3 regions of the Nocardia sp. NPDC060259 genome follow, and region 3 is predicted to be linked to each of the others. Evidence: riboswitches for the same ligand, from Rfam matches in the RefSeq annotation. Region 3 holds a riboswitch; each other region holds the start of a gene.
What was found. A riboswitch is a leader RNA that binds a small molecule or an ion and turns the genes downstream of it on or off. The one in region 3 is predicted to bind cobalamin.

Region 1 (10,147 bases), on a different contig from region 3:
CCGATCACGGCCACCGGATGGCCCGAGCAGCTCACCGAACTCGCCCACCGCCTGCGCGACTGCCTGCTCGCCTACCGCGACGGCGCCGAGCTGGTCTCGGCCACCTACGCCTCGCGCCTGACCACCAGCAAGGCGCGCGAACGCCTCGCCGGAATCGTCATCCGGGCCGGAATGACAAGGGAGGAAGCCGAACTCACGGCCTACACCCTGCTCTACTACGTCCTCGGCCAGACCGTCGACGAGCAGTCCCGCATGCAGATGGACTCCGTCGGCGCGCTGCCCGACGGAGCCTCTCCGCTGCTCGAAACCCCCGATCCCACAGCCCGTTTCGACTTCGGTCTGCAGCTGTTCATCGCGGGCGTGCGCACCATCCTCGGTACGCGGGTGCGCTGATCGAGAGCTAGGCGCTGCCGGTCATCATCCCGAGCAGCTGGAACGGCATCATCGCGTACATGAACGCGACCCAGATCGGTCCCCGCACGGGATCCCCCGCGAGATAACCCTCGACCAGCCAGTTGATGACATCGGTAGATCCCATGGCGTCCACTCCTTGTCGTTACTTCGGTTCACTATCACTGTCGGGGTAGCCGATCACGGCGTTACCGCATTTCGTAGCGCCGCGCGTAGCGGGTGGGGGGTTCACCGAAGATCGTGCGGAAGTCGCGGCTGAGGTGCGCCTGGTCGGCGTACCCGAGCTCGGCGGCGGTTGCAGCCCAATCGATCTCGGTTCGCTCGGCGAGACGCTCGGTGATCTCGTGCAGGCGATAGCGGCGCACCACCCATTTCGGGCCGATGCCGACATAGTCGGCGAACAACCGCTGCAACCCGCGCACGCTCAGGCCGAATCGGTCCGCTATCGCGTCGACCCTGGTCACCGTGGTGTCCTCGGCGATCGCGGCCACCACCCGCGTGGCGAGCTCGGCCTGCGGATCAGGAGCGGGCAGGCGCTCGACCAGGAACCGCTCGACCGATTCGACGTCGACAGGCGACGGCAGGTCAGGACCGAAAACCGTTGCGGCATCGATCATCCGGTCCCGCAGGTCCGTCACCGGGCCATCGAGGAACGGCCGGAACATGCCCGGCCGGAACGCGACACCGAACACCGAACCGACTCCGGCCAGCTCCCGGTACAGATGCGACGACGACGGCCCGTGCACCTCGGCGCGGCCGTCGCGAAAACTCAGGTGGACGTTCGGCAGCGGCACCACCAGCTGCCGGTACGGCTGCTCATATTCCCAGGTGACGGTCCAGTACCGCGCCACGTAGCGCGTCAGCTCCCCCGACGGCGCGGCGAACGCGTGACGTTGCGACGCGCGCCAGGCACCCCCGAGTTCCCGCGGATCGCGTTCCACGCGGCGAGTGTATGTCGCGTTTGTTCAAGACAGCACCCGCGTCGCGGTGGTTACCTCGGTCTATGTCCGAAACCGAACGCGTGGCACGCGCCGCCGAACCGTTGTCGAAGCTCCTGCGCACCATCACGCCGGATCGTCTCGCCGCCCCGACCCCGTGCACCGAGTTCGACGTCCGCGCCCTCCTGAACCATCTGCTGTTCTGGGGTCCGTCGCTGATCGGCGCGGCCCGGAAGGAGGCGATCGCCCCGCCCGCGGCCGCCGAATCCGAGGTCGATCTGACCGAGAGCGACTGGGCCGCGGCCCTCGATACCCAACTCGACAACCTCGCCACAGCCTGGCGAAACCCCGATGCCTGGCAGGGCGTCACGCACATGGGCGGCCCGATGCAGCTGCCCGCTCCGCTGGTCGGCGGCATGGTCGTCGGCGAACTGATCGTCCACGGCTGGGACCTCTCCCGCGCCCTCGGCGCCACCGCCCGGTGGGACGACGACCTGCTCCGCTACGCCTTCGACGAAACCGCCGCCACCGCCGACCAGGGCCGCCAGATGGGCATCTACGGACCCGAAATCCCCGTCGCCCCCGACGCTCCCCTCCTCGACCGCGTCCTCGGCCTCACCGGCCGCGACCCCGCCTGGAAATAGGCCGTCGCAGCACCCGCGACTTCCCGGCTTGTCGGCACCATCACTCATCGCTGACCATCCGTGGCTGGACCCGGCCGGGGAACCAGCGATAGATCGCGACCGTGCCGAGGCCGACGCCGACGGCGAGCAGCGCGCCGGCGGCGGCCAGGCCCGCGAACGCGCCAACGATGCCGACGGAGACCGGACCGGCGAACATGCCCACATCATGGGTCAGCCGCCAGGCGCCGAGGAACTCCGCGCGGCGGTCCTCGGGTGCCGCGAAGGCGCCGACGGTCATGATCAGCCCGTTGCTGAGCCCGTTGGCCAGGCCGAGCAGCATGGTCGCCGCGCCCATGGTGAGCGCCGAGTAGGTGAACGGCAGCACGGCGTACCCGGCGGCGAAGCAGATGCCGCAGGCGATGCCGGTGACCCGGCTGCCCGCCCGGTCCAGCCAGACCCCGGCCGGATACGACATGAGCACATCGACCGCGCCCGCCAGACCGAAGAGCAGACTGGTGGTCGCGGCGTCGATCCCCAGATGCGCCGCCCACAGCGGCAGCAGCGCCGAACGCGATGCCCGTGCCGCGCCGACCGCCACCGAAGCGAGCCCGAGAGTGCCCAGCGCCCTGCGGTTTTCGGACAGCACGGTGTGCAGCGGCCGCAGCGCCGCCTGATCGATCTCGCCGGAGCGGATCGTCACCATCGCCACGCTCGCCAGCAACGTGGTCACCAGTTGCAGCCACAGCGCGCCGACCGGCCCGTACCCGTGCACCAGCGCCGCACCGAGAAACGGCCCGCAGAAGAACCCGAGCCGATGCGCGCCCGCCAGCGTCGACATGGCCCGGCCCCGCTGCTCCGGCGCGACCACCGACACCAGATAGGTCTGCCGCGCCAGTCCCCACACCGCCCCGGCAGCCCCGTTGAGCAGCAAACCCGACGCCAGCACACCGAGATTCGGCGCGAAGATCGCCGCGAGCACACCCACCGTCCCGAGCACGCTGCCGACCCCGACCGCCGCCCGCTCCCCGATCCGCGCGACGATCCGCCCCGCGGGCAGATCGGTCAGCACCATCCCGAGCCCGCCCAGGGCGACGATCAGCCCCGCCGCACCCGCCGACGCACCGAGATCCAGCGCACGCAGCGCGTACATCGGCGCGGCGGCCCCCACGCCGACGCCGTACAGCGCCATCGGCGCGAACACCGGCCACACCAGCGACCGCAGCCGCACCGGAGCGGAATCGATCACCTCCGCGGTCATCGTGCCCTGCCGACGCGGCGACTCGTCGGTCCCGGTCTCCCAGCGGTACAAGAGTTTTCGTCGCTCGACACACTCATCCGACGGAAACGGGTTCCGGCGCGAACCGGCTCCGCGGACGGGCGAGGCCGAAGTGGTCGCGCAGGGTGGTTCCCGTGTACTCGGTGCGGAAGAGCCCGCGCTCCTGCAGGATCGGCACCACCGTCTCGGTGAAGACCTCGAGCCCGCCGGGGTAGTACGGCGGCATCACGTTGAAACCGTCGGCCGCGCCGTGGGTGAACCATTCCTCGATCGTGTCGGCGACCTGCTCGGGGGTACCGGCGAAGACCCGGTGTCCGCGGGCGCCCGCCAGCCGGTGCAGCAGCCCACGCAGTGTCGGCCGTTCCCGCTCGACGATGCCCGCCACCACCTGCAGCCTGCTGCGCGCGTTGTCGGTGACATCACCGGCCCCGGCGAACACCTCCACCGGCACCGGAGCGTCGAGCGCGAGGGCGCGCAGCGAGGTGCCGGTGATCGATTCCAGCTGTTTGATCCCGTATTCGGGCACGGTCAGCTCGTTGAATTCCCGCTCCAGACGCAGCGCGGCGGCCTCGGTGTCGGCGATGAACGGACTGATCCCGGGCAGGATCTTCACCTCGTCGGTGTCGCGCCCGTACTCGGCGGCCTTGGCCTTGATGTCGGCGTAGAAGGTCTGCGCGTCCGAAAGCCGTTGGTGCGCCGTGAAGATAGCTTCGGCGTACTTGCCGGCGAAGGCTCGTCCCTCGTTGGAGGCGCCCGCCTGCACCAGCACCGGATGCCCCTGCGGCGTCCGCGCGGCATTGAACGGCCCACGCACGCGCAGATGTTCGCCGACGAAGTCGATCGGATGAATCTTGTCCGGGTCGGCGTAGATGCCCGCGGCGCGGTCGAGCAGGATCGCGTCGTCCTCCCAGCTGTCCCACAGGGCGACCACCGCGTCGACGAATTCCCGTGCGCGGGCATACCGTTCGGCGTGATCGGGGTGCCGGTCGAGCCCGAAGTTGGCCGCCGCCAAATCGGTTCCGGTGGTGACGATATTCCAGCCTGCCCGCCCACCGGAGATATGATCGAGCGAGGAGAACAGGCGAGCCAGGTTGTAGGGCTCGTAGTAGGTGGTCGACGCGGTCGCGATGAGACCCAGATGTGTTGTGGCCGTGGCGATCGCGGTCAGCAGCGTGATCGGCTCCAGGCCGGGCGCCGCGTTGTGGCGCACGTCGGTGCGCAGGGCGGGCCCGTCGGCGAAGAACACCGCATCCAGCTTCGCCGCCTCGGCGGTGCGCCCGATCTCCTGGTAGTAGGTGACGTCGTAGATGCGCTCCGGCCTGCTGTCGGGATGCCGCCAGGCGGCCTCGTGGTGCCCCGACGGGTAGATGAACGCGTTGAGACTCAATTGCCGCGGTGCACTCATGACGCTGCTTTCACTTCCTCGAATTCGGTGGTGTCGACGCCGAGCCCGGCCAGCAGGACCTCGCGCAGCCGGACGAACTCCGGGTGCGCGTGCCTGCGCGGGCGCGGCGCGTCGATGCGCTGATCGATGGCGATCCGTCCCTCGTCCAGGACCAGCACCCGGTCGGCGAGCAACACCGCCTCGTCCACGTCGTGGGTCACCAGTAGGACGGCGGGCCGATGCCGCTCGCACAGCGCCTGCAACAGGGCGTGCATGCGGATCCGGGTCAGCGCGTCGAGCGCGCCGAACGGTTCGTCGGCCAGCAGCAGTTCCGGCTCGCGGACCAGCGATCTGGCCAGCGCCACCCGCTGCTGCTCACCACCGGAAAGCTCACGCGGCCAGGCCTTCTCGCGTCCCGCCAGCCCGACCTCGGCCAGCGCCGAGCGCCCACGTTCGGCGGCGTCGCGCCCGGTGAGCCCGAGCACCACATTGTCGAGCACCCGCGCCCAGGGCAGCAGCCGCGAATCCTGGAACACCACCGCCCGCTGGGTCGGCACGGTCAGCTCGCCGGAGCCCGGCACGTCGGCGTCGAGTTCGGCCAGCGCCCGCAACAGCGTGCTCTTGCCGGAACCGCTGCGGCCGAGCAGGGCGACGAATTCGCCGCGCCGGATCTCGATGTCGATGCCGTTCAACACGATTCGATCACCGAAGCCGCGGGTGAGTGCGCCGGTGCGCACCACGATCCGCTCCTCGTTCAGTCGCCCAGTGTCTGTCGCCATGCCAGCGCCTTCCGTTCCGCCGCCCGCACGGCGAGGTCGCCGAAGAGCCCGAGGAGTCCGTAGATCACCAGACCGACGACGATCACGTCGATCTGTCCGTAGGTGCGCGCCTGCGTCATCAGATAGCCGATGCCGCTGGTCGCGTTGACCTGTTCGACCACGACCAGCGCCAGCCAGGAGATGGTCACCGCCAGCCGCAATCCGAGGAAGAATCCGGGCAGCGACCCGGGCAGCGCGACCCGCCGCAGAAAGCCCAACCACGACAGCCCGACCGTCTCGGCGAGCTCCACATACCGGGCATCCACGCTGCGCAGCGAGGCGTGGGTGTTGATGTAGACCGGGATCAGCACGCTGGTCGTGATGACGATCAGCTTCATCTCCTCGCCGATGCCGAACCAGACGATGAACAGCGGGATCAGCGCCAGTGTCGGAATCGAGCGCTTGATCTGCACCGGGCCGTCGACGACCGCCTCACCGAGCCGGCTCAACCCCGCCACCAGCGCGAGCACCACGCCGATCGCCACACCGAGTCCGAGCCCGATCACCGCGCGCTGCAGCGAGGTCAGCAGGTTGGACTGCAACCGCCCGTCGGCGATCAGGTCACCGGCGGTCTGGGCGACCGTCCACGGCGCGGGCAGCGTCTCGGGATCCAGTGCGCCCGTGGCCGATCCGAGCACCCACGCGCCGATGAGCAATGCCGGTCCGAGCGCGAAGCCGAACGGAATCGGCTTGCCCGGTCCGAGCCTGCGCCCGCCCCGCCCGCGCGGCGCGAGCGCCTCGACCGGGGCGGCGGTGCCGGTGCGGATGCGCCGCAGCACACCCGCGTCGATGGTCGCCATCAGCTCGTCGCCGGCGCGAACGCCGCCCCGCTGGTGGTGACCGCCTCGGTGACCGCGGCATCGAAGCGCAGATCGAAGCCGTCCACGGCCTTGATCTTCTTCGGCAGCTCACCCACGGCGTCGATCGCGTCGATGGTGGTCTGCTGGCGGACAACCAACTGCTGATCCAGGTGCGGGAACGTGTAGGTGCCGAGCGAGTCGATGATCCGCTTCGCGTCGTCGGCGCTGACCTTCTGGATCTCGACGTAATACTTGGTCGCCCATTCCTCGCGGTGTGTGTTGGTCCAGTTCCAGGCCCGCACGAACGCACCGACGAGGGCACGGGTGGCCGCTGCCTTCGCCGGGTCCTGCACCACCGCGCGGCGCGCGTACAGGTAGGCCAGGCCGCTGTAGATGCCGGTGGTCTCCGAGTCCGGGATCAGAGACGTGCCCTGGGTGCGCAGCAGGCGGGTGACATTGGGTTCGATCAGCGGAGCCACGTCGACCTGACCGGTGCGCACGGCGTCGAGGAATTCCGCCAGCTGCAGCCGGACCAACTGCACGTCGGTCGGCTTCAGCCCCGCCTTGGTCAGCGCCTTGAGCACCGCGGCCTGCTGCGCGGTTCCCTCGGCGTAGGCGATCTTCTTGCCCTTCAGATCCGTGAGCTTCGTGATCGCGCGCCCCGGCGCGACAGCGAGTTTCAGCGCCTGCGGGTTGGTCTGGTACGAGCCGACGATCGGCACGTCCTGCCCGGCGGCCAGCGCGTGGATCGGCGGAACGTCACCCACCTGGCCCACATCGGCCGCGCCTGCCCGGAACGCCTCGAGAATGGCCGGCCCTCCGATGAAGTTGGCGAACTCGATCTTGAACGGCAGCTTGTCCAGCTCACCGGACAGGCGAAGGGCCGACTGCAGCCGCTCCTGCTGATCGGCGACGATCAGGGTGGTGCCCGGCGGCACCTCGGTCGGCAGCGGCGTGTCAGGGGTGCCGACCGGAGCGTCACTGCCGTTCGAGCAGCCGCTCAGGCCGAGCGTCGCCACGGTAGCCATCGCGAGGAGCGCGGCGGTGGCTCGGCCACGCAGGCCGGGCAGGAAGGTGTGCGGTCGGTGCATGTACGGATTGAAGCAATCGGGCGGTTCACCGAACAGCTTTAGCCTTACCGTGATTGGAACCCGGCCGCGCGCGCCGCCAGCCGTCGCCGTCCCCGGTAGATCTCTGGCACGGGGTGCCGCGCTACAGTCGATGGGTCCTCCCCGGTGGGTGCGGGAATCCGGTGCAATTCCGGAACGGTCGCGCCACTGTGATCGCCTCGCGGCGAGAGTCAGACCTCCCTCGCCGGGCACCCTCCGAAAGGGCCGCGCCTTGCCTGTGGTGAACCCGCGATGATCCGTGCCCGGATCTCGCTCGCCTTACCCCTGCTCGGGGCACTGTTACTGGTCGCCATGCTCGGCGCCACCGGCTTCGGCGCCGAGATCGTCCCTGTGTCCGCGGTGCTCGACACCCTCGGCGCCCGCCTGACCGGGACGACACCCGCCGACCTGGGCATCGACACCATCGTCTGGCAGCTCCGAGTGCCACGCACGGTCCTGGCCGCGGTCGTCGGCGCCGGACTGGCGCTGGCCGGGGCGGCGATGCAGACCCTGGTGCGCAATCCACTCGCCGATCCCTACCTGCTCGGTGTCTCCTCCGGCGCGGGCGTAGGCGCGGCCGCGGTGATCACCTCGGGCCTGTTCGCCGGCGCGGGCATCTGGGCGCTCTCGGGCGGCGCGCTGGCCGGTGCGTTCGGCGCGGCCACCCTCGTCTTCCTCGTCGCCTTCGCCCAGGGTGGTCTGACGCCGCTGCGATTGGTCCTCACCGGCACCGTGCTCGGCTCGGCCTTCGCGGCGTTCAGCAGCTACCTGGTGTTCCGCAGCACCGATCCCGCCGCCGCGCAGTCCGTGCTGTTCTGGCTGCTCGGCAGCCTGGCGGGCGCGGACTGGACGACACTCGCGGTGCCGCTGGTCGTCGTGCTGGTCGCCGGTGTCGTCTTGATGGCCATCGCCGGGTGGCTCGACGCGCTCACTCTAGGCGCGACCACCGCGTCGTCGATCGGTGTTCCGGTGAAGGAACTGCGCATCGGCCTGTTCGTCCTGCTGGCGGTCCTCGTCGGTGTGCTGGTCGCGGTGTCGGGCGGAATCGGCTTCGTCGGGCTGGTGGTCCCTCATGCCGCGCGCATGATCGTCGGTCCGCGCCACCGCAATCTCCTCCCCGCCTGTGCCTTGTGCGGCGCGCTGTTCCTCGTCGTCGCCGACGCCGCGACCCGGGTCCTGGTGCGCCCCACCGAGATCCCCGTCGGCGTCCTCACCGGTCTGATCGGCGCACCGGCCTTCCTGCTCCTGATGGGCAGACGGCGCTACCAGTTCGGCACCTCATGACCGCGCACGACCACACTGCTCGTCGTCCGGCACCGGCCTCCGACGGCGAGCCCGGCAGGTACGCGGGTGACCAGGGCGCCACGCTGTCCCCGCAGCGCGTCGATTCCGCCGGTCCGAATCGTCACGGCGACCGGTCCGACGCGCGCACCGCGGCGGATGGTCCCGGCGAGGCCCGTACCCACGTCCCGCGGGCAGCGACGGACGATCTCCTCGACGACCGGGCGAACGGCACCGAGCACCGCGATGGCAGCGCTGAAGCCCACGGGAACGTCGACAGCGCGGCCCGATCGAACGCCGCGCTGCCCGGGGCGGTGCGGGTGGTCGAGCTGACGTGTTCTGTCGGCAGGCGGAATATCGTTGTCGGCGCAGACTTTTCGATCGAGCCGGGCGAGACCTTGGGCATTGTCGGGCCCAACGGCAGCGGCAAGACGACACTGCTGCGGACGCTGGCCGGTATTGGGAAGCCCGCGCGGGGACAGGTGCTCATCGACGGTCAGGTCCTGCACGACCTGCGTCCGCGCCAACGCGCGACGACCGTCGCTCTGGTCGCACAGGACGAGAGTCCCTCCGCCGACATGCTCGTCGGCGAGGTGGTCGCGTTGGGGCTGACCCCCTATCTGCCGCCGTGGGGACTCGGCGCACCGCGGGAACGTCAGCAGGTCTTGGAAGCGCTCGCCGCGGTCGACCTCGCTGGTTTCGCCGATCGACCGGTGCAGCAGTTGTCGGGCGGCGAACGTCAGCGCGCGCTGCTGGCCCGAGCGCTGCTACAAGACACCCCGGTCCTGCTCCTCGACGAGCCGACCAACCACCTCGACGTCACCCACCAGCTCGACCTTCTCGGCCTGGTGCGCGGACTGCGGCGCACCGTCGTCGCCGCCCTGCACGATCTGTCGCTGGCCGACCGCTACTGCGATCGGATCATCGTGCTGCACAACGGCTCCGCCCGACCACCGGCCCCGCCCGCGCAAGCACTGACGCCCGAGGTCGTCGCCGAGGTGTTCGGTGTCGACGCGGCCCGCGTCAAGCATCCGGCGACCGGCGAAGAACACCTGTTGATCACCCCGCGAAAGGCGCGATGATGAAGAACACCGGCCGCATCCTGGTCACCACCGCACTCGCCGCCGTCCTGGCGGCCTGCACCGGCACGACGGCAGACACCGCGACGACGATCAGCGTGCGCAACTGCGGCAAGGACACTCCGTTCCCCGCGCCCGCGCAGCGGCTGTTCGTCAACGACGGCAACCTCATCTCGATGGTCCTCGCCCTCGGCGCGCAGGACCAGGTGGCCGCCGTGTCGAGCATCCAGCGCGACGCCGACACCCTGCGCAAGCACTACGGCGCCGCCGTCGTCGACGGACTGAAATCCGTCGCCCCCGAATACCCGTCCCGCGAAACCGTGCTCGCACAGCGCCCGGACGTCATGGTGGCCGGCTGGAGCTACGGCTACGACGAGGCGAGCAACCTCACCCCCTCCTCCCTGCAGAAGGACGGCGTCGCGGCCTAC
Region 2 (10,147 bases), on a different contig from region 3:
GAACGGGATGTTGGTCGTGACGCCACGGATACGGAACTCGGCCAGCGCGCGACGGGCGCGGGCGGCCGCTGCGGGCAGGTCGCGACCACGGCAGGTCAGCTTGACCAGCATCGAGTCGAAGTAGGCGCCGATCTCCGCGCCCAGGTTCGCGCCGCCGTCGAGACGGATGCCCGCGCCGCCGGGGGTGCGGTAGGCGGTGATGCGGCCGGTGTCGGGACGGAAGCCGTTGGCCGGATCCTCGGTGGTGATACGGCACTGCAGCGCGGCGCCACGGATGGATACCTTGTCCTGGCTCAGGCCGAGGTCGGCGAGGGTCTCGCCGGAGGCGATCCGCAACTGCGACTGCACCAGGTCGACATCGGTGATCTCCTCGGTCACCGTGTGCTCGACCTGGATCCGCGGGTTCATCTCGATGAACACGTGCTTGCCACGCTCGTCGAGCAGGAACTCGACCGTGCCCGCGTTGCTGTATCCGATCTGGCGGGCGAAAGCCACGGCGTCGGCGCAAATCCGTTCCCGCAGTGCGGGATCCAGGTTCGGGGCGGGCGCGAGCTCGATCACCTTCTGATGACGGCGCTGCAGCGAGCAGTCCCGTTCGAACAGGTGCATCACATTGCCGTGCTGGTCGGCCAGAATCTGCACCTCGATGTGGCGCGGGTTCACCACCGCCTGCTCGAGGAACACCGTCGGATCACCGAACGCCGACTCGGCCTCACGCGAGGCCGCCTCGATCGACTCGCGCAACTGCTCCGGCGCGGCGACCCGGCGCATACCGCGACCACCACCACCGGCCACAGCCTTGACGAAGATCGGGTACTCGAACTCCTGCGACGCGGCCAGCAGCGCGTCGATGTCGGCGCTGGGCTCGCTCGACTTCAACACCGGCAGCCCGGCAGCCTTGGCCGCGGCGATGGCGGTGGCCTTGTTACCGGCCATCTCGAGCACCGAGGCCGAGGGACCGATGAAGGTGATGCCCGCACGCTCACAGGCCGCGGCGAGATCAGGGTTCTCCGACAGGAAGCCGTAACCGGGGTAGATGGCGTCGGCGCCCGCCGACTTGGCCGCGTCGATGATCGCCTCGATCGACAGGTACGCCCGGACCGGGTGCCCTTCCTCGCCGATCTGATACGACTCGGCCGCCTTCAGCCGGTGCACGGAGTTGCGGTCCTCGTGGGGGAACACCGCGACCGTTCCGATGCCGAGTTCGTATGCCGCGCGGAAGGCGCGAATGGCGATCTCACCACGATTGGCGACCAAGACTTTCGAGAACATTCGACCACGGTACCCGGCCGTGACCGCGCGACCGACACGCAAGGTGCCTTCGCAGCAATCTTCACATCGCACACCCGCCCACCTGCGAAGTTGCGTTCATCCGGCCGTCACATCTCACCGCGGCGACCGGTCGGCGGTGCGCCCGCAACGCGCAGGTCACGCCGGGTGCACCGGCAGGGCGGTAGCTGTCACCGCCGGCGAGGCCCTATGCTGAGTGATGCAGCTGGTTCGCCTGCGCGGTGGAAGAGTCGGAGCCCCGACCTCCCGCGCCGGCGTCGAAACCCGGGCACGCGTCGCCGCGCGCCGGGTGAAGAGGGAACCCGGTGAGAATCCGGGACTGTCCCGCAGCGGTATGCAGGAACGACCGCCGTCAACAGCACTGGGCACGATGCCTGGGAAGCGACGGCCAGTAGGTCGGTCGAACACACGACCGGTGCCAGCGAGTCCGAAGACCTGCCGACTGTGCCGGATACGCCGTATCCGGCGGCCACCGCCTCGTGGATCGGGCGCGCTGACCACCTGTGCCGACCTGTCGCGTCTTCGCGGCGGGTCCCTCCGGTGTCGGCGGCTGCCCGCGGTAAGGCGACGGCTCTCCCTGCACGACACTGGAGAATCTCCGTGACTGTTTCGCACTCTCCGTTCACCGCAACGGTTCTCGGCCTGCCGCGGGTCGGCCCGAACCGGGAACTCAAGCGCGCCACCGAGGCCTACTGGGCGGGCCGCGTCGATGCCGAGCACCTGCACGCCGTCGGCCGCAAGCTGCGCCGGGCGCAGTTCGCCGAATCGCAGGCGGCCGGACTGGATTCGGTGCCGGTCGGCACCTTCTCCTACTACGACCAGATGCTCGACACCGCAGTCCTGCTCGGCGCGCTACCGCCCCGCGTGGCCGCGATCGCCGACCCGCTCGACCGCTACTTCGCGGCCGCGCGCGGCACCGACACCGTCGCCCCGCTGGAAATGACCAAGTGGTTCGACACCAACTACCACTACCTGGTGCCCGAGATCGACGCGGCCACCACGTTCTCCCTGCACCCCGAGAAGCTGCTGGCCGAACTGGCCGAGGCGATCGAACTCGGCGTGCAGGCGCGGCCGGTGGTGATCGGCCCGCTCACGTTCCTGAAGCTGGCCAAGGCGGCCGACAGCAACGCCCTCGATCGGCTGCCCGAGCTGGTCGCGCTCTACGGCGACCTGCTGACCCAGCTGGCCGACGCGGGCGCGCAGTGGGTGCAGATCGACGAGCCGGTGCTGGTCACCGACCTCACCGAGGCCGAGCTCGCCGCCGTCCGCGAGACCTACACCGCGCTGTCGCGCGTGCCGCAGCGGCCCGCGATCCTGGTCGCGACCTACTTCGGGCATCCCGACGCGGCACTGGGCGCCCTCGCCGACACCGCCGTCGACGGCATCGCGGTCGACTTCACCGCGGGCACGAAGCTCGCCGACATCGCGGTGCTGCCCGCGCTGGCAGGCAAGCTGCTCGTCGCCGGTGTCGTCGACGGACGCAACATCTGGCGCACCGATCTCGACGCCGCACTCGGCACGCTGGGCGCCCTGCTCGGCAGCGTCGCCTCCGTGGCCGTGTCCAGCTCGGCCTCGCTGCTGCACGTGCCGTATTCGCTGACCCCCGAGACCGGGCTCGACGAGCGGCTGCGGTCGTGGCTGGCCTTCGGCGCCGAGAAGGTCGCGGAGGTGCGCGTCCTCGCCACGGCCCTGACCTCGGGCACCGACGCCGTTGCCACCGAGCTGGCCGCGGCCCGCGATGCCGCCGAATCCCGCCGGACCGACCCCCGCCTGCACAACGAGCAGGTGCGGGCCCGGCTGGCCGGACTCGGCGAGGGCGATCTGAACCGGCTCCCGGCCGACGAGCGCCGGGCGCTGCAGCGCGATCACCTCGATCTGCCGCTGTTGCCGACCACCACGATCGGCTCGTACCCGCAGACCTCGGCGATCCGGCTGGCTCGCGCCGCGCTGCGCAAAGGCGAGATCGACGAGGGCGAGTACGTGCGCCGGATGCGGGCCGAGATCGCCGAGGTGATCACGCTGCAGGAGAAGCTGGGCCTGGACGTACTGGTACACGGCGAGCCCGAACGCAACGACATGGTGCAGTACTTCGCCGAACTCCTCGACGGCTTCGCCGCCACCGAGAACGGCTGGGTGCAGTCCTACGGCACCCGCTGCGTGCGTCCGCCGATCCTGTTCGGCGACGTCTCGCGCCCGGAGCCGATGACGCTGTCGTGGATCGGCCACGCCCAGTCGCTGACCAGCAAGCCGGTCAAGGGCATGCTCACCGGCCCGGTGACGATCCTGGCGTGGTCGTTCGTCCGCGACGACCAGCCGCTGGGCGAGTCGGCGCGTCAGGTCGCGCTGGCGATCCGCGACGAGACGGTCGACCTGGAAGCCCAGGGGACCCGGATCATCCAGGTCGACGAGCCCGCCCTGCGCGAACTGCTGCCGCTGCGCGCGGCGGATCAGCCCGCCTACCTGCGGTGGTCGGTGGACTCGTTCCGGCTCTCGACCGCCGGTGTCGCCGACACCACCCAGGTGCACACCCACCTGTGCTACTCGGAGTTCGGTGAGGTGATCTCGGCGATCGCGGGCCTGGACGCCGATGTCACCTCGATCGAGGCGGCGCGCTCGCACATGGAGGTCCTCGACGACCTGAACGCGGCCGGTTTCGCGCTCGGGGTCGGCCCCGGCGTCTACGACATCCACTCCCCGCGGGTGCCCTCGGTCGAGGAGATCACCACCTCGCTGGCCGCCGCGCTGAAAGCGGTGCCCGCCGAACGGCTCTGGGTGAACCCCGACTGCGGTCTCAAGACCCGTGGCCCGGCGGAGGTCGAGGCGTCGCTGCGCAACCTGGTGACGGCGGCGGCCGCACTGCGCTGAGCGGACCGCTGCCCCGGACGGGGCGAATCCGTCCGGGGCGGCGAGTCCCGCCTGCCACCGCCGTCCCCCTTCGCACGTTACGCACCAGTAGTCACAGGTAAATTCCCTTGCAGGACTGGACTTCTCCCAGGACAATCGCCATTTCGAGCGAACATTGCAAACCCGGAGAGTTAGGATCTCGGCGTGCGGAAGATGTACGCGGGGGCCAGGCTACGACGGCTGCGTGAAGAACGACGGATGACTCAGGCGGCGCTCGCGAAATCGCTGGATCTCTCCCCCAGCTATCTCAATCAGCTCGAGCGCGATCAGCGCCCGCTCACCATTCCCGTTCTGCTGAAACTGAACTCGACCTTCGATCTGGACGTGCAGTTCTTCGCCGCCGACTCCGACGCGCGCCTGGTCTCGGATCTGCACGAGGTGCTCGTCGAAGCCGCGGGGGGCGGCGACACCGCGCCGATCACCGAGGTCGAGGAACTCGCGACCCGGCTCCCCGAGGTCGCGCGGATCGTCATCGCCATGCACCGAAGGTTGCGCGCGGCCACCGATCAGCTCGATCTGCTGTCGTCACGGGTCGACACGCCCAGCGGCGCGCCGGGCACCCCCATGCCGTACGAGGACGTGCGGGACTTCTTCTACGACCACCGCAACCACATCTCCACCCTCGATCACGCGGCCGAGCAACTGTTCGAGGAATCTGGCCTCAGCATCGGCTCGCTGGATCGCCAGCTGGCCAGGATCGCCGAGGAACGCGCCGGCGTCACCGTGCTGGTCCGCGGCGACGGCGCCGACCCGACCATCCCGAAACGCCATTACGACCCCGACACCCGCACACTCACCCTCGCCAGGCGGCTGCGTCCCGGCCAGCGTGCCTTCCAGATCGCCACCACCCTCGGCCTGCTGCTCTACGGTCGCGAGATCGACAATGTGCTCGCCGAGTCCAGGGGGCTCACCGGCGAATCCCGCACCCTGGCCAGGGTGGGACTGGCCAACTACTTCGCGGGCGCGCTGATCCTGCCCTACGGGCGGTTCCTCCGGTCGGCCGAGGAATTGCGCTACGACGCCGACCTGCTCGCCCTGCGGTTCGAGGTCGGTTTCGAGACGGTCTGCCACCGGCTCAGCACCCTGCAACGCCAGGGTCAGCGTGGCGTCCCGTTCTTCCTGGTCCGTACGGACCGGGCGGGCAACATCTCGAAACGCCAGTCCGCCACCGCGTTCCATTTCTCCCGGGTAGGCGGCAGCTGCCCGCTGTGGGTTACCCACGAGGCGTTCGCGCATCCGGGCCGGATCCTCACCCAGATCTCGGAGATGCCCGACGGACGCCGCTACCTGTGGATCGCCCGCACAACCCCGGCCAGCCCCCAGGGGTTCGGGGCGGCGTCGAAGAACTTCGTCATCGGACTCGGCTGCGATATCGAATACGCCGACCGGCTGGTGTACTCCCAGGGCCTGCAGCTCGACGACCCGCAGGTGGCGGTCCCGATCGGGGCCGGCTGCAAGGTGTGCGAGCGGCCCTCGTGCCCGCAGCGCGCGTTTCCGCAGATCGGGCGGCCGCTGGCGGTGGCCGAGCACACCAGCACCGATCTGCCGTATCCGCGCCTGCCGCGCTGAGCGTCAGGACTTCGCGAGGTATTCGATGCGTTCGCCGTCGACGGCGGCGTCCATCATGCCCGCCAGGCCGGGGTGTTTCACCAGGCCGGGATCGTCGGCGACGACCTGCCTGGCCAGCTCCTGGGCCGCGGTGATCACCTCGAGGTCGTCGAGCAACGACAGCAGTCTCAGCGAGCGGGCGGTGCCGGATTGGGCGGCGCCGAGCACGTCACCCTCGCGGCGCTGGCGCAGGTCGAGCACCGAGAGTTCGAAGCCGTCGGTGGTCGCGGCGACCGCCTCCAGCCGGGCCATCGCCGTCCCGCCCGGGGCGGCGTCGGTGACGAGCAGGCACAGGCCGGGGTGCTTGCCACGGCCGATCCGGCCGCGCAGCTGATGCAGCTGACTGACGCCGAACCGGTCGGCGTCGACGATCACCATCACCGTCGCGTTCGGCACGTCGACACCGACCTCGACGACCGTGGTGCAGACCAGGACATCGATGGCGCCGTCGTTGAACTGCCGCATCACCTGGTCCTTCTCGTCGGCGGGCAGCCTGCCGTGCAGCAGGCCGACCCGGACTCCGGCCAGCGGTCCCGCGCTCAGCGTCTCGTACATGTCGACCGCCGCCTGGGTGGTCGGCCCTTCCTTCTCCTCCGCCGATTTCTTGCCCTTGGCCGGTGGGGCCTCGGGGTCCTCCCCGATGCGCGAGCACACCACGTATGCCTGCCTGCCCGCACCGACTTCCTCGAGGATGCGCTCCCACGCGCGCTCGACCCAGCCCGGATGCAGTTTGCGCGGAACGACTTTCGACACGATCGGCGAGCGGCCGCGCGGCAGCTGGGTGAGGGTGGAGGTCTCCAGGTCGCCGAGGGTGGTCATCGCGATGGTGCGCGGGATGGGGGTCGCGGTCATGACGAGCAGATGCGGACTGATGCCGCCTTTCGCCTTGGCCCGCAGCGCGTCTCGCTGTTCTACGCCGAAACGGTGCTGTTCGTCGACGACCACGAGGCCGAGGTCGAAGAACTCGACCGCGTCCTGGATGAGCGCGTGGGTACCGATGACGATGCCCGCCTCGCCGGTCATCGCGTCCAGCAGCGCCGTCTTCTTCGCCGCCGCCGTCATCGATCCGGTCAGCAGCACCACCTTGGTTGACTGCTCGGCCGCACCGAGCTCCCCGGCGGTGCCGAGGTCGCCGAGCATCGCCCGCAGCGACCGATAGTGCTGGGCGGCAAGGACTTCGGTCGGCGCGAGCAGCGCGCACTGACGTCCGGAGTCGACCACCTGCAGCATCGCGTGCAGCGCGACGATCGTCTTGCCCGAACCCACCTCGCCCTGCAGCAGGCGGTGCATCGGGCGGGTGCGCGACAGGTCCGCGGAGATCTCGTCGATCACCTGCTGCTGACCCTCGGTCAGTTCGAACGGCAGCCGGTCGTCGAAGGCGGCGGCGATGCCGTCGGAGCTCGGCGGGCAGGCGGGGGCGGTGCGGCCCTCGACCTCGTGCCTGCGTTCGGCCAGCACCAGTTGCAGCGCCAGTGCTTCGTCGAAACGCAGCCGGTCCCTTGCCTTCTCGATGTCGAGCTTGTGCTCGGGCAGGTGGATCAAGCGCAGTGCGGCGGAGACCTCGAGGAGGTTGCGTTCCTCGCGCAGGTCGGCGGGCAGCGGGTCATCGATCGGGTCGAGCTGGTCGAGCACCTGGCGGATGCAGGCCAGCAGGTCCCAGCTCTGCACCTTCGCGGTCGCCGGATAGACCGGCACGAACTCGCGCTCGAAGAACGCCGCATCCACTCCCCCCGCGCCTTTCGCGCTCTGCGCCAGACCGCGCAGCGCTCCGCTGCCGCGCACGGAGGTGAGTTCCTCGACACCGGCCTCGGCCTTGTCTGGCAGGATCAGATAGTCCGGGTGTGAGAGGTTCCAGCGGTCGGGGCGCCACCAGTGCACGGTGCCCGACATCATCGCCCGCACACCCTCTTTCACCAGGTAGCGCACCTTGTCGCCGTTGAAGAAGGTGGCCTCGATCGGGCGCGCGGCACCGGTGTCGAGCTGCACCTTCAGCAGCGAGCCGCGCCGGTTCTTCATCGGGCGCAGTTCGGTTTTGGTGATCCGGCCGATGACGGTGATGTGCGCGCTCTCCTCCGGTTCCTCCTCGGTGAGCGGCTGCCCCTGGGTGGCGTAGCGCGCCGGATAGTGGCGCAGCAGGTCCTCGACCGTGGTCATGTCGAAAGCCTCGGTCAGCCGGTCGGCCGCCTTCACGCCAAGCACGTGGTCGAGCCGGTCACTCAACGTCGCCATCACTCGACCCCTATCTGCACCAGATCCGCTTGCTGCCCACCGGAATACACCACGACCTCGACACCGGGGAAACCGGCCGTCACGTGATCGGCCAGGACCGCACCCAGTTCGGGGCCCGCGTCGGCGCCCATCAGCAGTGTCACCAATTCGCCACCGAGACCGAGCATTCGATCCAGCAGGATGCGGCCCGCGCCGACCACATCCGGGTCGATCACCACCACGTCGTGCCCGACGAGGCCGAGTCCGTCGCCGGGCGAACACATTCCGACCATGGTCAAGGCGCGCACCCTGGCCGCCCGCAGCGCACCCCATCGCGTGGTCGCCGCCGCCTCCGACATCGCGAACGCGTCGTCGACCGCGATCCGCCCGCGATCATGGACCGCCAGCGCGGCCAGGCCCTGCACCATCGATGCGCTCGGCAGCAGCAGGACGTCACGTGACCCATCGCGGGCGGCGACACCGGCGGCGACGAGCTCCTGCGCGGGCAGGGCGCCGTTGGGCAGGACAAGGACTTCCCGGTGCGGCATCGCGCGGATCGCGGTCAGCAGCGCGGTGGTGTCGAGCTGCCGGTCGCCGTGCAGCACCACCGCGCCCGCGTCTTCGAACAGGCGCGCGGCCGCCGCACCGGACGCCACGGCGAGGATGCCGCGGTCGGCGAGACCGCTGGGCCGCTGGGCCGGTACCGCGACATCCCGGTGGCCGTTGCCGTGCGGACCGGCGGCGGCGCGGTCCCGGTGGTCCTCGTGGCTCGCGCCGTGGGGCGCTGTCACCGCGAAACTCTCGATGCGGATGCCGGTGACGGTGCCGATCGCGAGTCCGGCTTCGATCGCCGCGCCCGCGTCGCGGCAGTGCACGTGGGCCGACCAGGTGTGGTCACCGTCGCCGACCACGACCACCGAATCGCCGAGGACGGCGAGGCGGTCGCGCAAGGTGCCCGCGGCCGTCTCGTCGGCCTGCGCGATCACGTACATGACCTCGAAGTGGGGGTCGGAGGATTGTTCGCGGTGGTCGACGTCGCCGCCGCGGTCACCGTCGGCGCGTTCGTCATTGCTTCGGCGCCGCGGCCCGTCGTCCTCGTGATCGCGGGTATAGCTGTGCCTGGCGGGGGCCTCGCCGCAGATCTGGGCCACGAGGCAGTCGAGCAGTACGAGCAGTCCCCGTGCTCCGGCGTCGACCACCCCGGCCGCGCGCAGGACGCCCAGTTGCGCGGGCGTCTCGTTCAGCGCACGCGCGGCACCGTCGGCGGCCGATCGGGCGACGGTGGGGAGGGAGAGGTCCGCCGATTCGGCGGCGGCGACCGCGGCGCGCTCGAGGACGGTCAGGATCGTGCCTTCGACCGGGGCGCTCAGCCCCGTGCGCACGAGCACCGCCGCCCGCTGCAACGCCGTGCGCAACCGTTCACCGGTCAGCGGGCCCGCGACCACCGCTTCGGCGATGCCGCGCAGCACCTGCGACAGGATGATCCCGGAGTTTCCCCGAGCACCGATCGTCGCTCCGCGCGCGAGCGCCTGCGCGACCAGATGTGCGGACGGGCCATCGCCCGCGGCCCCTGACCCGGCCCGCTCGGCGGTGGCGACCGCCGCCCGGACGGTGGCGAGCATGTTCGTTCCGGTGTCGGAGTCGGCGATGGGGAACACATTGAGCGCATCGATCTCGGCGCGGCGTAGTTCCAGGTCGGTGCGGCAGGTTCGGGCCCAGGCCAAAAGATCGGCGCCGTCCAGCGCCTCCCGCACGTGCGACACCGCCACCTCGCTCCCCGTTCTGCGTGCCCGCGCGCCGGGCACCGCACGCCAGGTTAGCGGCAGCCGCCGACAGCGGTATGCTGACCGTGGACGGGCCCGGCATCCGGGCCGTGCCCGGCGTGTCGACCGGGACACCCGGTTTGGAAGATCACGGCCCGGCCAGCTACCCTTGCAGGGTTGCCTCGTGCGGCCCATCCGGTCTGCGCTGGCCGACGCAAGTCGGCAAGGCATTTTGACGACATCAGTTTCCGGTTCAGCGGGCATACGTGCGCCGCTGTCCGCTTATGACATGAAGGAGCTCGCGACATGGCTGCCGTTTGCGACGTCTGCGCCAAGGGCCCCGGTTTCGGGAAGTCGGTCTCGCACTCGCACCG
Region 3 (10,147 bases):
TTCCTCGACCGCGGGCGCCACCGCCGCACCGCTGCGAATGGCGTGCAGCAGCGTATGCACCTCGGCCAGTGCCTCTTTGGAGGTCGTCTTGATCGTGGCCAGCGCGGCCGCGGCCTGCTGCGGTTTCCGGTCGAAGAGCTCCAGCGCCACCGAGGACTGCACATTGATCAGCGAAAGACTGTGCGCGAGAACATCGTGCAACTCACGGGCGATCGCGAGCCGCTCCTCGCTGGCGGCCCTGGCCTGCTGCGCCTGCTCGTCGCGGCGCGCGGCCTCGGCCCGCTGTCCGCGCGCGACCACCACCGCCCGCCGCTGGCGCACCCCCTCGGCGATCCCGACGAGCACGCCCACCCAGGCCAGCAACCCGAAGATCTGCCACGCGTCGGTGTCGCGCCCGAGCAGCGCGGGCAACGGCCACACCATCGTCAGATAGCCGACCGCGGCCACCGGGTATGTGCGCCACCGTGATCCGTTGACCGCCGCGGTCAGGAACGCGATGATCAGCGACAGGAAGATCGGCCCGTATCCGTAGTCGCGCAGCACATACGACACCGCGGCGAGCAGAGCGACCAGCAGCACCGGTTCGGGCAGCACACGCCGGAAGCCGAGCGCGATCGGACCGGCGAGCAGCAACAGATACGCGAACGCGTCGAGCGAGCGCACCCCGCTCTGATTCGCATTCGCACCGGAACTCCCGGCGAGCTGGATCACCGCGACCACCACTGCCAGGCCCCAGTCCACAACGACCGAGCCACGCTCCCATTTCGCAGACGCTCCCACCTCACTCACCCTATTGCGTAGGGCCGCCCTCCGCGTCAGCCTGCGCCCGTAATTCCGGTGCGAGCCACCCCGCGGCGCCACAGTGGCCGGTCAGCGGGCCGGTCGAGGCGAATATCGAGCGTCGGGAACGACAGCGAGTAGGCCGCGCGACGTAGCCGTGAAGCCGCTCCGCGACGGATGCCCCGGCACCGCATCGGCGCGGATCCTGATTCCCATGAACGATTCGATCGTGGTCACCGACGAGCTGACCAAGCGCTATGGCGAGCACATCGCGGTGGACGCGGTGAGCATGCGCGTCGCCGCAGGCGAGATCTACGGCTTCCTCGGCCCCAACGGCGCGGGCAAAACCACCACCCTGCGCATGCTGGCCGGCCTGATCCGGCCCAGCGCGGGCACCGCCCTGGTACGCGGCCGCGCACCCGGCGATCCCGCGGCCCTGCGCCGCATCGGCGTCCTCATCGAGGGTCCCGGCTTCTACCCCTACCTCTCGGGCCGCGACAACCTGCGCGTCCTGGCGCGCTACCGCGGGCACAGCGCCGCCGACGTCGAGAAGGCGCTGGAACGGGTAGGCCTGGCGGACCGGGCAGGCGACCGCTTCCGCACCTATTCGCTGGGGATGAAGCAGCGCCTCGGCGTCGGCGCGGCCCTGCTCGGTGACCCCGACCTGCTGATCCTCGACGAGCCGACCAACGGCCTCGACCCGGCGGGCCTGGCCGAAATGCGCACGCTCATCATCGATCTCGCTGCCGATGGGCACACCGTACTGCTGTCGAGTCACCAACTCGCGGAGGTGCAGGAGATCTGCCACCGGGTCGGCGTGATCTCCGGCGGCAGGCTGCTCGCCGAATCGACTGTCGCCGAATTACGCGGCACCGCAGCACTGCTGGTGCGCGCCGAACCCGCCGATATCGCCCTCGACGCGATTCACACCATCGCTCCCGCAAGGGCGAACGCGGACGGGATCAGAGTCGAAACGTCTGCCGCGATGGCGCCGGTGGTCGCCCGCGCCGTGGTCTCGGCGGGCGCCGACCTGCTGGAACTGCGCGTCGACGAGAAATCCCTGGAAGAAGTGTTCTTCGAGATGACGGCTATGGAGGTCGCGAAATGACCGGTGTGACAAGAGATCTGTGGGCGAGCATGCGCGCGGAGTCGGTGCGGCTCGGTCGCTGGCCCGCGTTCTGGATCGTCCTCGGCGTGTGGGTGCTGCTGAATCTGACCTTCGCCTACCTGTTCAACTACCTCGCCTACACCTCCGGCGAGAGCGGCGCCATGTCGGACGGTCTGCCCCGCGACGTCCTGCTCGGCCAGCTCATGCCCGCCGCCGTCCCCGAGGTCTTCACCCAGGGCATGGCGATGTTCGGCGGTGCGCTGATGCTCATCCTGGGCGCGCTCGCGGTCGGCAGCGGTTACGGCTGGGGCACCTGGAAGACCGTGTTCACCCAGGGACCGAGCCGTCCTGCAGCGGTCGGCGGCCTGCTCGTGAGCCTGGTGGTCGTGGTGGTGGCCCTGGTCTGTGTGGCATTCGCCGTCGACCTGGGTGTCGCCTCGCTCATCGCGGTGAGTGAGGGTCAGCCGCTCACCCTGCCGTCCCTGGAGCGCTCCGTTCTCGGAATCATCTCCGGCACAGCGATTCTGAGCATGTGGACCTTGGCGGGCGCGCTGATCGGCGCCATCGCCCGCGGCCCTGCCCTCGCCGTCGGCCTCGGCCTGGTCTGGGTGCTCGTCGTCGAGAACCTGCTGCGCGGGGTGGCGGCCATCTTCGGTCCCATCGAGACGTTCACCGACCTGCTGCCGGGAACCGCCGCCGGATCCCTGGCGGGCGCGATGCGCACCGTCAGCGGCCCAGCCACTCCCGGTGTCCTGGACATCCTCACGCGCGGCGAGTCCCTCGCGCTGCTCACCGCCTACGTACTGGCCTTCGCGGGCGGCACCATCTGGCTGATGACCCGCCGCGACCTGACCTGATTCTCAGGACCACCCGGCCGGGTTCGACGCGGTCTCGCGGGAGATGCCCGAACCCGTGTCCGGGAAATCGCCGTAGAGCTTGTCGTGCAGGTGGGCGAAGAAGTAGCACATCTCCTCGCACCAGACATCCGGCAGCGCGGCTTCCGGGTCGGCGCGCACGGCCTCGTAGTACTCGCGGCCCATCGCGACGATGAAGCCGCGGGCGTAGAGGAAGCCGTCGTCGGAGCCGTCGGTGATCGCGTGGATATCGGCGCGGTCGATGTCGTAGAGCGCGCGTTCGGCGACCCGGTCGAGCGCGGTCAGCTCGTCGCTCGTGAAATCGGTGCTCAGCGAGCGCAGGGCGTCGATGAACCTGCCGAGCGGCTCGTCGTCGTAGGCGCTGTCGAGCAGGGCGCGGCGGGCCGTGGAACCGGCGCGCTCCCAGGCGGTTTCGATCAGGGCCCAGAAACGGGCGGCTTCGGTATCGGTGGGAAGTGTCGTCACCCGCGTGACGGTAGCGGCAGGGGCCGACAGATCAGGGCCGACAGATCAGGGCTGGTCGAGCAGGCGGTGGGCGAGCACCGCCAGACCCTCGGTGATCTGACCGGGTGCGAGTCCGCGTTCGCGTTGGTGCAGATAGACCTCGGCCGCCACGGGCGCGAGGACGGTATCGACCAGGGAATCCGGTTGGGCGACACCGGCTTCGACAAGCAGCGCCCGCACGTGCGCCGACCAGAATCCGTACGCGCCGGTCGCGAAGCGCGCACCCCCGGTTTCGGCACCGAGCACCAGATGCGCATGGGCCGTGAGCAATTCGACCATCGCGGCGTAGAAGGCAGCGAGCCGGTCGGCGGGTGGCGCGCCGGGACCGAGTGGGGGTCGCCCGCACAGGAGTTGTTCCTGGACCGCGCGTTCGTGTTCGTCGAGCAGGGCGACGGCGATCGCGGTGCGGTCGGGATAGCGGCGATAGAGGGTGCCGCGGCCGACGCCCGCCGCCTTGGCGATGTCGTCCATGGTGACCGTGCGCGGGTCGCGGGTGGCGAACAGTTCGGCGGCCGCCGCCAGCACCTTGGCCCGGTTGCGGGCCGCGTCGGTGCGCTCCGCGGGCTGCGGTGCGTCCAGCGCCGTGCCGGTGAGCAGGTCGGATCGGGGCTCCATGGTGTCGACTGTAGCCCAGAAACGAATATATGGACAGACTGTCCACTTGTGTTCTATCGTCGAGACACAACAAGCGGACATGATGTCCATTTATGGAGGGCTCGACCATGACACACCTGCTGCACCTCGACGCCAGCGCTCGCACCCGGTCGCTGAGCCGCAGGCTCGGCGCGGAATTCGTCCAGGCCTGGCGCGCCGAGGCGCCGGACGGCGAGTACACCTATCGCGACCTGACCGCCCAGCCGACACCGTTCATCGGCGAGGGCTGGACCGAACTCTGCGACGGCGTCCTCGCCGCGGGTGGCACCGATCTCGATCGGCTCCCCGAGCTGGCCGTGACCCCTGCCGCGAAGACCGCATGGAAGATCGTCGAACCACTGCTCGCGCAGGTACTCGCCGCCGACGTGATCCTCATCGGCACCCCGATGTACAACTACTCGATCCCCGCCGCGCTCAAGGCCTGGCTCGACCAGATCACCTTCCCGCGCATGTCGCTGGGTGAGCGCAGGTTCGTGGTCGTCGGCGCCCGCGGCGGCGCCTACTCGCCCGGCGCGCCGAAGGCCGCCTACGACTACCAGGAGCGCTACCTGCGCGACTTCTTCGCCGGGCATTTCGCCGTGACCGACACCGTGTTCGTCCACGCCGAACTCGCCAACGCCGTGCAGGACCCGAACCTGGCCCACCTGCGCGCCGCGCACGAGGTCTCGCTCGCCGCCGCGCTGAGCGAAGTGCGGCTGCTCGCACAGGATTACGCGAAATGAGCTGGGTAGTACTCGGCCTCGCCGGCCTCGTCGAGATCATCTGGTCGCAGACCATCAAACCCACCGAGAACTTCACCAAACCCGGCCCGACCCTGCTCTGCATCGCCCTCGGCTCGCTCGCGGTGTACCTGCTCTCGCGAGCCATGCACACCCTCCCGGTCGGCACCGCCTACGCGGTGTTCACCGGAATCGGCGCGCTCGGCGCGATCAGTCTCGGCGTCCTCGTTCACAAGGATCCGCTCAGCGCGGGCCGCATGCTGGCACTGGCGCTGATCCTCGGCGGGATCGTGCTCGCCCGCGTCACCAATCCCGAGTGACGCTGTCGCACAGCCGATGCGGTGATCGGCCGGTCCGGGCAGGTAAGGTCGGCTGATGGACCAGCCAGTTCGCCCCCCGGACCTGTCTGCGCGACCGCACGAGCTCACGGTCGAGCGCGTGATGAAAGCCTCGCCCAGCCTGCTCTACGCGGCCTGGACCCGGGGCCTCGACCTGTGGCTGGCCGTTCCCGGATCGGTCCTCATGCGCCCCGCCGTGAACGAGCCGCTCTACTTCGACACCGGCTCGGCCGACAAGCGCAACCCGCACTACGGCCGCATCCTGCTGCTGGAACCGGACCGGCGGATCGAATTCACCTGGGTCACCGCCGCCACCGACGGCGTGGAGACCGTGGTCGCGGCGGAATTCCTCAAGCAGCCACGCGGCATCCGGCTGCGCCTGCGCCATTCCGGCTTCCCCACCGCAGCCCTCCGTGACCTGCACCAGCAGGTCTGGCCGGCGATGCTGGAGCGGCTGGACGAGGTCACCGGCGTCGCCTGAGCCGGCGAACTCCGGACGGGATCCGAGTAGGTTCGTCACCGGACGCAACACCCACCGAATCGAAAGGATTGCCATGCCGACTCGTAGCGCACGCACCCTCTGGGCAGGCGGACTGCAGGACGGTTCCGGGCAGGTCGAACTGGTCAGCTCCGGCGCGGGCAAGTTCGATGTGACCTTCCCGCGCCGCGCTGCCGAAGTCGCCGAGGGCACCAGCCCGGAAGAGCTGATCGCGGCGGCGCACTCGTCGTGCTACTCGATGGCGCTCTCGGCCGAGATCGCCAATGCGGGCGGCACCCCGGAAAGCCTGGATGTCACCGCCGACGTCACGCTCGCGGCGGACCCGGCCGGTGGGTTCCAGATCAGCAAGATCAAGCTGACCGTGCGCGCCGTCGCCGGCGGGCTCGACGCCGAGGGCTTCTACACCGCGGCCACCGCCGCCAAGAACGGCTGCCCGGTCAGCAAGGCGCTGGCCGGCGTCGCCGAGGTCGAGCTGGACGCCGAACTGATCTGATCCGTCCGGCATTTTCGTGCAGTTCGCCGCTGTCCAGTCGGAAAACTGACTGGCAGGGGCCGGATTGCACGAAAATGCCGGGTCAGCGCTGGGTGAACCACCGATGCCCGGCTGGTGTGTACATCGCCGGAATGGCAATCACCACCGCCAGGATGTGCACGGCCCGGCAGCCGGCCAGCACCGCCGAACTGGGGGAAAGGCCGGCGAACAGCTCGCCGAAGTCGTCGGTCGACAGCATGACCGCCAGCGGCTCGATGATCAGCGAGAGCAAGCCGACAACGCCGATGCCGACGGTCAGCAGCGCGCGGGCCACCCGGCTGCCGTTCACCATGTACAGCGCCACGGCCCCGACGACCAGGTAGATGGCGAGGCGGGGAAGCAATCCCGCTGCGGTGGCGCCGAATTCCCCACCGCCACGAACAGCGCGCAGCATTCCCTCGGCGGCGCCTGCGGCCAGAGCGGTGACGAGACCGCAGAACGCGACGGTCACCGCGCGGGGTCGGGACGCGGAAACGGAAAAGGCAGTGCCGGTCATGACACCGACACTGCCTCTCGCTGATACTCGCGAGGATCACCCTGCGGTAGCGACCCGCTCCACTACTGGAGTGCTACGGCGCGAGGCGAATTCGGTGAGCGCGGCGAAGGCCAGCCCCAAAGCCACCCACAGCGTGGTGGTTTCGGCGAGCGAGGCCACCCGGAAACGCCACAGCAGCGTCGCCGGGAAGTCGTCGGCCACCTCGTTCACGCCGGGCAGCAGCACATAGCCGACGGTCGTGACCAGCACGAACGCGGCCACCCCCGCGATCAGCCGGAGCGTATCCAGCTGGCCGGCCAGCGCCTTGTAGGCCGCGATCGCGGCCGCGACGGCCAGCAGGCCGAGCACGACGGCGGCGACCCACAGCCAGGTGCGGTTGTTGATCGTCTCCGGATCACCCACGGCGGGCGGGTTGGCCGGGTACTTGAAGAACGGCACCGCGACGATCGCCGCCCACGCGAATCCCGCGGCGTACAGCGACAGCTTCGGCCCGGTCAGCGCCGTGAACCGGCGGGCGTAGTTCAGCGCCGACGCCAACAGCGCGCCGAACGCCATCCCGGCCAGCCCGAGCGCGAGGAACTGTCCCGCCTTCTGGCCGGACCGGCTGACCAGCGGTTCTTCTTCCCCGCCATGGGAATGGCCAGCGGGCTCGGCCGCGTCGTGTCCGTGCTCGGCCGGTGCAGCGGCGGCCTCTTCGATGGCGATCGCGGCGTCCACTTGGGTTTCGCCGATGAAATAGCCCACTGTGGCGGCCAGCAGACCGGCGATCAGGCCGGCCAGCAGGCCGCGCAGCAGCAGGGTCTTGAGTGATCCGGTCAGTGGCACGGGACACCGAGCAGGTGACGTCCGTCGTGCATCAGCTCGTGCAGGTACATCCCGCTACGCGAGACGGCCCCCTGGTCGAACCCGACCAGGTACAGGGTGAGCAGTGCAAGCAGAACGACACCGACCGTGACGAGCACGGTTGCCAGGGTGTCCAGGCCGGTATCCCGGCTGGGTGAATGCGCGATGGCCATTCGGGTCCTCCTCAGGGATACGCGTCCCACGGTCGAAGTGTGGTGCGAAGGTGCCGGTGTCTGGCTCTCCGGCACCGGGAACCCGGTACATGGATAACAGTGGCGCGACCGCTCCGGAATCTCACCGGAATTACCGCGCACCCTCGCGTGTGTTCCCTCGAACTGTGACAGTCGCGAGGCGCCCTCGTCAATACGCGCATCCGCATGTCCAGCGGAAACGCCGTTGTCAGGCCTTGGCGGGAACGTCCAGGACGACCTCGAACTCGAGCAGCGAGGCACCGGTCGACACCGGCTTGGGACGCTCGCCCTCGGCACCGTGTCCGGCATGCGCGGCGCGGGCGGGACCGTCGCGCCACGCGGCGAACGATTCCTCCGAATCCCATTGCGTCACCACGAAATACCGGTTGTCGCCGGCCACCGGGCGCAGCAACTGGAAGCCGAGGAAACCGGGGGAGTTCTCCACCGCGTGCGCGCGGGCGGCGAAGCGCTTCTCCAGCTCGGGGCCCGCGCCTTCAGGGATCTCGATCGCATTGATCTTCACAACAGCCATAGCGCCGACAATACGACCGCGCGGGAAACATCCCGCTCTGGGGCACAATCGTCAGGGTGTTGTACGACGAAGGCGGGACCGGCGTCCCGATCCTGCTGCTGCACGGGCTGATGGGCAGCGCGCGCACCTGGACAGATCTGCTCCCGTGGCTGCGCGAATTCGGCCACGTCTACACCGTCGACGCCGCGGGTCACGGCCGGGTGCCGCCCGCCGAGCTCAGCACCGAGGCGTTCGTCGCCGATCTCGCCGGGCTCACCGCCGGGATCACCGAGCCGATGGTGATCGTCGGGCATTCGATGGGCGCGATCCACGGCTGGGTCTTCGCCGCCACCTATCCCGAACGGGTGCGCGCGATCGTCGTCGAGGACATCGCGCCCGATTTCACCGGCCGCACCGCCGCCCACTGGGCCGAGTTGATCCACTCCTGGCCGCAGCCCTTCGCCGACGACCAGGCGGTGCTCGACTACTTCGGGCCGGTCGCAGGCGCCTACTTCCTGCGCGCCTTTACCGCCGCGCCCGACGGCTACCGGCTGCACGGCGAGGTCGACACGTTCCGGGCGATCTCCGAGGAATGGGGCACGCGCGACTTCTGGACCGAATGGAAGTCGCTGCAGGTGCCCGCGCTGCTCATCGAAGGCGAGCACACCATCACCCCGGCCGGTCAGATGCGGGCGATGGCCGACGTGCACCCCGGTGCGGAGTATGTGTGGATCGCCGGGGCCGGGCATCTGGTGCACGACGAACAACCTGCGGCCTATCGCGAGCACGTCGGTCGCTTCCTGCGTCGCGTGCTCTGAACGCAGACGGGTTATCCCGCTGCGCCACCTTCACCGGCCAGTGCGAACAGCCCGTCCTCGGTCTGCTCGATCAACCCGTCGACCAGCAGCGAATCCAGGGCCCGTGCGCGCTGGCCGGGATCGCGCGTCCACGCCAGATCCAGGCGCACCTGTTCCACGGGACCGGACGCGTCGCGCAGCACGTCGAGCAGACGTCCACGCGCCTGACGGTCGGTGCCCTCGTATTTCTGCACCTTGCGGGCCACCTCGGCGGCCGGTTTGCCCGCATCGACCCACGCGCAGGCGGGCAGCGGGCAGCGGGCGCAGTCGGGATTGCGGGCCGTGCACACCAGTGCGCCCAACTCCATCAGCGCCGCAGAGAACGTCGCGGCGCGCGGCACCGGGACAGGCAGCAGCGCCTCGGTCTCGGCGAGATCGCGCGACGACGGATTGCCCGGCTCGCGGCCGTGTACCGCGCGCGCGACCACCCGGCGAACATTGGTGTCCACCACCGGAACTCGCTGGCCGTAGGCGAAGCAGGCTACCGCGCGGGCGGTGTAGGCGCCGATGCCGGGCAGGCTCAGCAGCACGTCGACATCGGCGGGAACCACGTCACCGTGCTCGGCGGCCAGCACCCGCGCGCACTCGTGCAACCGCAACGCCCGCCGCGGGTACCCGAGCTTGCCCCAGGCCCGCAGCACCTCGGCTTGGGAGGACGCCGCCATCGCCGATGGCACCGGCCAGCGCGCCACCCACTCCCGCCAGATCGGCTCGACGCGAACGACCGGGGTCTGCTGGAGCATGATCTCGCTCATCAGGATGTGCCACGCGGTGGCTTCCGGCTTGCGCCACGGCAGGTCGCGCGCGGTGTCGGCGAACCAGTCCAGCAGGGCTTCGGCGTCGATACTCACTGCTCCCGTTCCCACTCCGCCAGGCCGTGTTTGCCGACGCGTAACGCGGCGGACTCGCTGGTAACCAAGGGCGTGTGCACAATGGTCGGTATGCCTGGTTCCAATCCGATAAGTGCCTGGAAGTCACTGCGCGAAGGCAATGAGCGCTTCGTCAACGGCAACCTGTTGCATCCTAGCCAGGGTGCCGCGGATCGAGCCAAGCTCGTCAGCGGCCAGCATCCGCACGCGATCCTGTTCGGCTGCGGCGACTCCAGGGTCGCCGCCGAACTGATCTTCGACCAGGGCCTTGGCGACATGTTCGTCGTCCGGACCGCGGGTCATGTGGTGGACAGCTCGGTGCTCGGCTCGATCGAGTACGGCGTCGAGGTGCTCAACGTGCCGCTGATCGT

Region 1: another riboswitch for cobalamin. It lies ahead of ACFWF2_RS18900 (FecCD family ABC transporter permease); the one in region 3 lies ahead of ACFWF2_RS31310 (CbtB-domain containing protein).
Region 2: another riboswitch for cobalamin. It lies ahead of metE (5-methyltetrahydropteroyltriglutamate--homocysteine S-methyltransferase); the one in region 3 lies ahead of ACFWF2_RS31310 (CbtB-domain containing protein).

The regions. Positions count from the first base shown of each region.
Region 1 covers NZ_JBHXAY010000049.1:1,264-11,410, reverse strand. Annotated here, with positions in the region: gene ACFWF2_RS18945 (TetR/AcrR family transcriptional regulator C-terminal domain-containing protein) at 1-393, shown strand, start outside; gene ACFWF2_RS18940 (hypothetical protein) at 401-538, opposite strand; gene ACFWF2_RS18935 (DUF6597 domain-containing transcriptional factor) at 600-1,352, opposite strand; gene ACFWF2_RS18930 (TIGR03086 family metal-binding protein) at 1,415-1,993, shown strand; gene ACFWF2_RS18925 (MFS transporter) at 2,034-3,230, opposite strand; gene ACFWF2_RS18920 (LLM class flavin-dependent oxidoreductase) at 3,304-4,653, opposite strand; gene ACFWF2_RS18915 (ABC transporter ATP-binding protein) at 4,650-5,411, opposite strand; gene ACFWF2_RS18910 (ABC transporter permease) at 5,387-6,250, opposite strand; gene ACFWF2_RS18905 (ABC transporter substrate-binding protein) at 6,250-7,341, opposite strand; cobalamin riboswitch at 7,456-7,578, shown strand; gene ACFWF2_RS18900 (FecCD family ABC transporter permease) at 7,612-8,643, shown strand; gene ACFWF2_RS18895 (ABC transporter ATP-binding protein) at 8,640-9,722, shown strand; gene ACFWF2_RS18890 (ABC transporter substrate-binding protein) at 9,722-10,147, shown strand, end outside.
Region 2 covers NZ_JBHXAY010000006.1:36,132-46,278, reverse strand. Annotated here, with positions in the region: gene ACFWF2_RS04630 (pyruvate carboxylase) at 1-1,272, opposite strand, end outside; cobalamin riboswitch at 1,550-1,748, shown strand; gene metE (5-methyltetrahydropteroyltriglutamate--homocysteine S-methyltransferase) at 1,891-4,155, shown strand; gene ACFWF2_RS04620 (short-chain fatty acyl-CoA regulator family protein) at 4,339-5,763, shown strand; gene recG (ATP-dependent DNA helicase RecG) at 5,767-8,031, opposite strand; gene ACFWF2_RS04610 (DAK2 domain-containing protein) at 8,031-9,773, opposite strand; gene rpmB (50S ribosomal protein L28) at 10,080-10,147, shown strand, end outside.
Region 3 covers NZ_JBHXAY010000144.1:2,697-12,843, forward strand. Annotated here, with positions in the region: gene ACFWF2_RS31255 (sensor histidine kinase) at 1-780, opposite strand, end outside; gene ACFWF2_RS31260 (ABC transporter ATP-binding protein) at 995-1,888, shown strand; gene ACFWF2_RS31265 (ABC transporter permease) at 1,885-2,745, shown strand; gene ACFWF2_RS31270 (DUF4240 domain-containing protein) at 2,749-3,228, opposite strand; gene ACFWF2_RS31275 (TetR/AcrR family transcriptional regulator) at 3,274-3,882, opposite strand; gene ACFWF2_RS31280 (FMN-dependent NADH-azoreductase) at 3,990-4,643, shown strand; gene ACFWF2_RS31285 (DMT family transporter) at 4,640-4,960, shown strand; gene ACFWF2_RS31290 (SRPBCC domain-containing protein) at 5,016-5,459, shown strand; gene ACFWF2_RS31295 (OsmC family peroxiredoxin) at 5,533-5,970, shown strand; gene ACFWF2_RS31300 (hypothetical protein) at 6,053-6,505, opposite strand; gene ACFWF2_RS31305 (CbtA family protein) at 6,542-7,330, opposite strand; gene ACFWF2_RS31310 (CbtB-domain containing protein) at 7,321-7,521, opposite strand; cobalamin riboswitch at 7,553-7,722, opposite strand; gene ACFWF2_RS31315 (antibiotic biosynthesis monooxygenase family protein) at 7,748-8,071, opposite strand; gene ACFWF2_RS31320 (alpha/beta fold hydrolase) at 8,128-8,868, shown strand; gene ACFWF2_RS31325 (A/G-specific adenine glycosylase) at 8,880-9,758, opposite strand; gene ACFWF2_RS31330 (carbonic anhydrase) at 9,849-10,147, shown strand, end outside.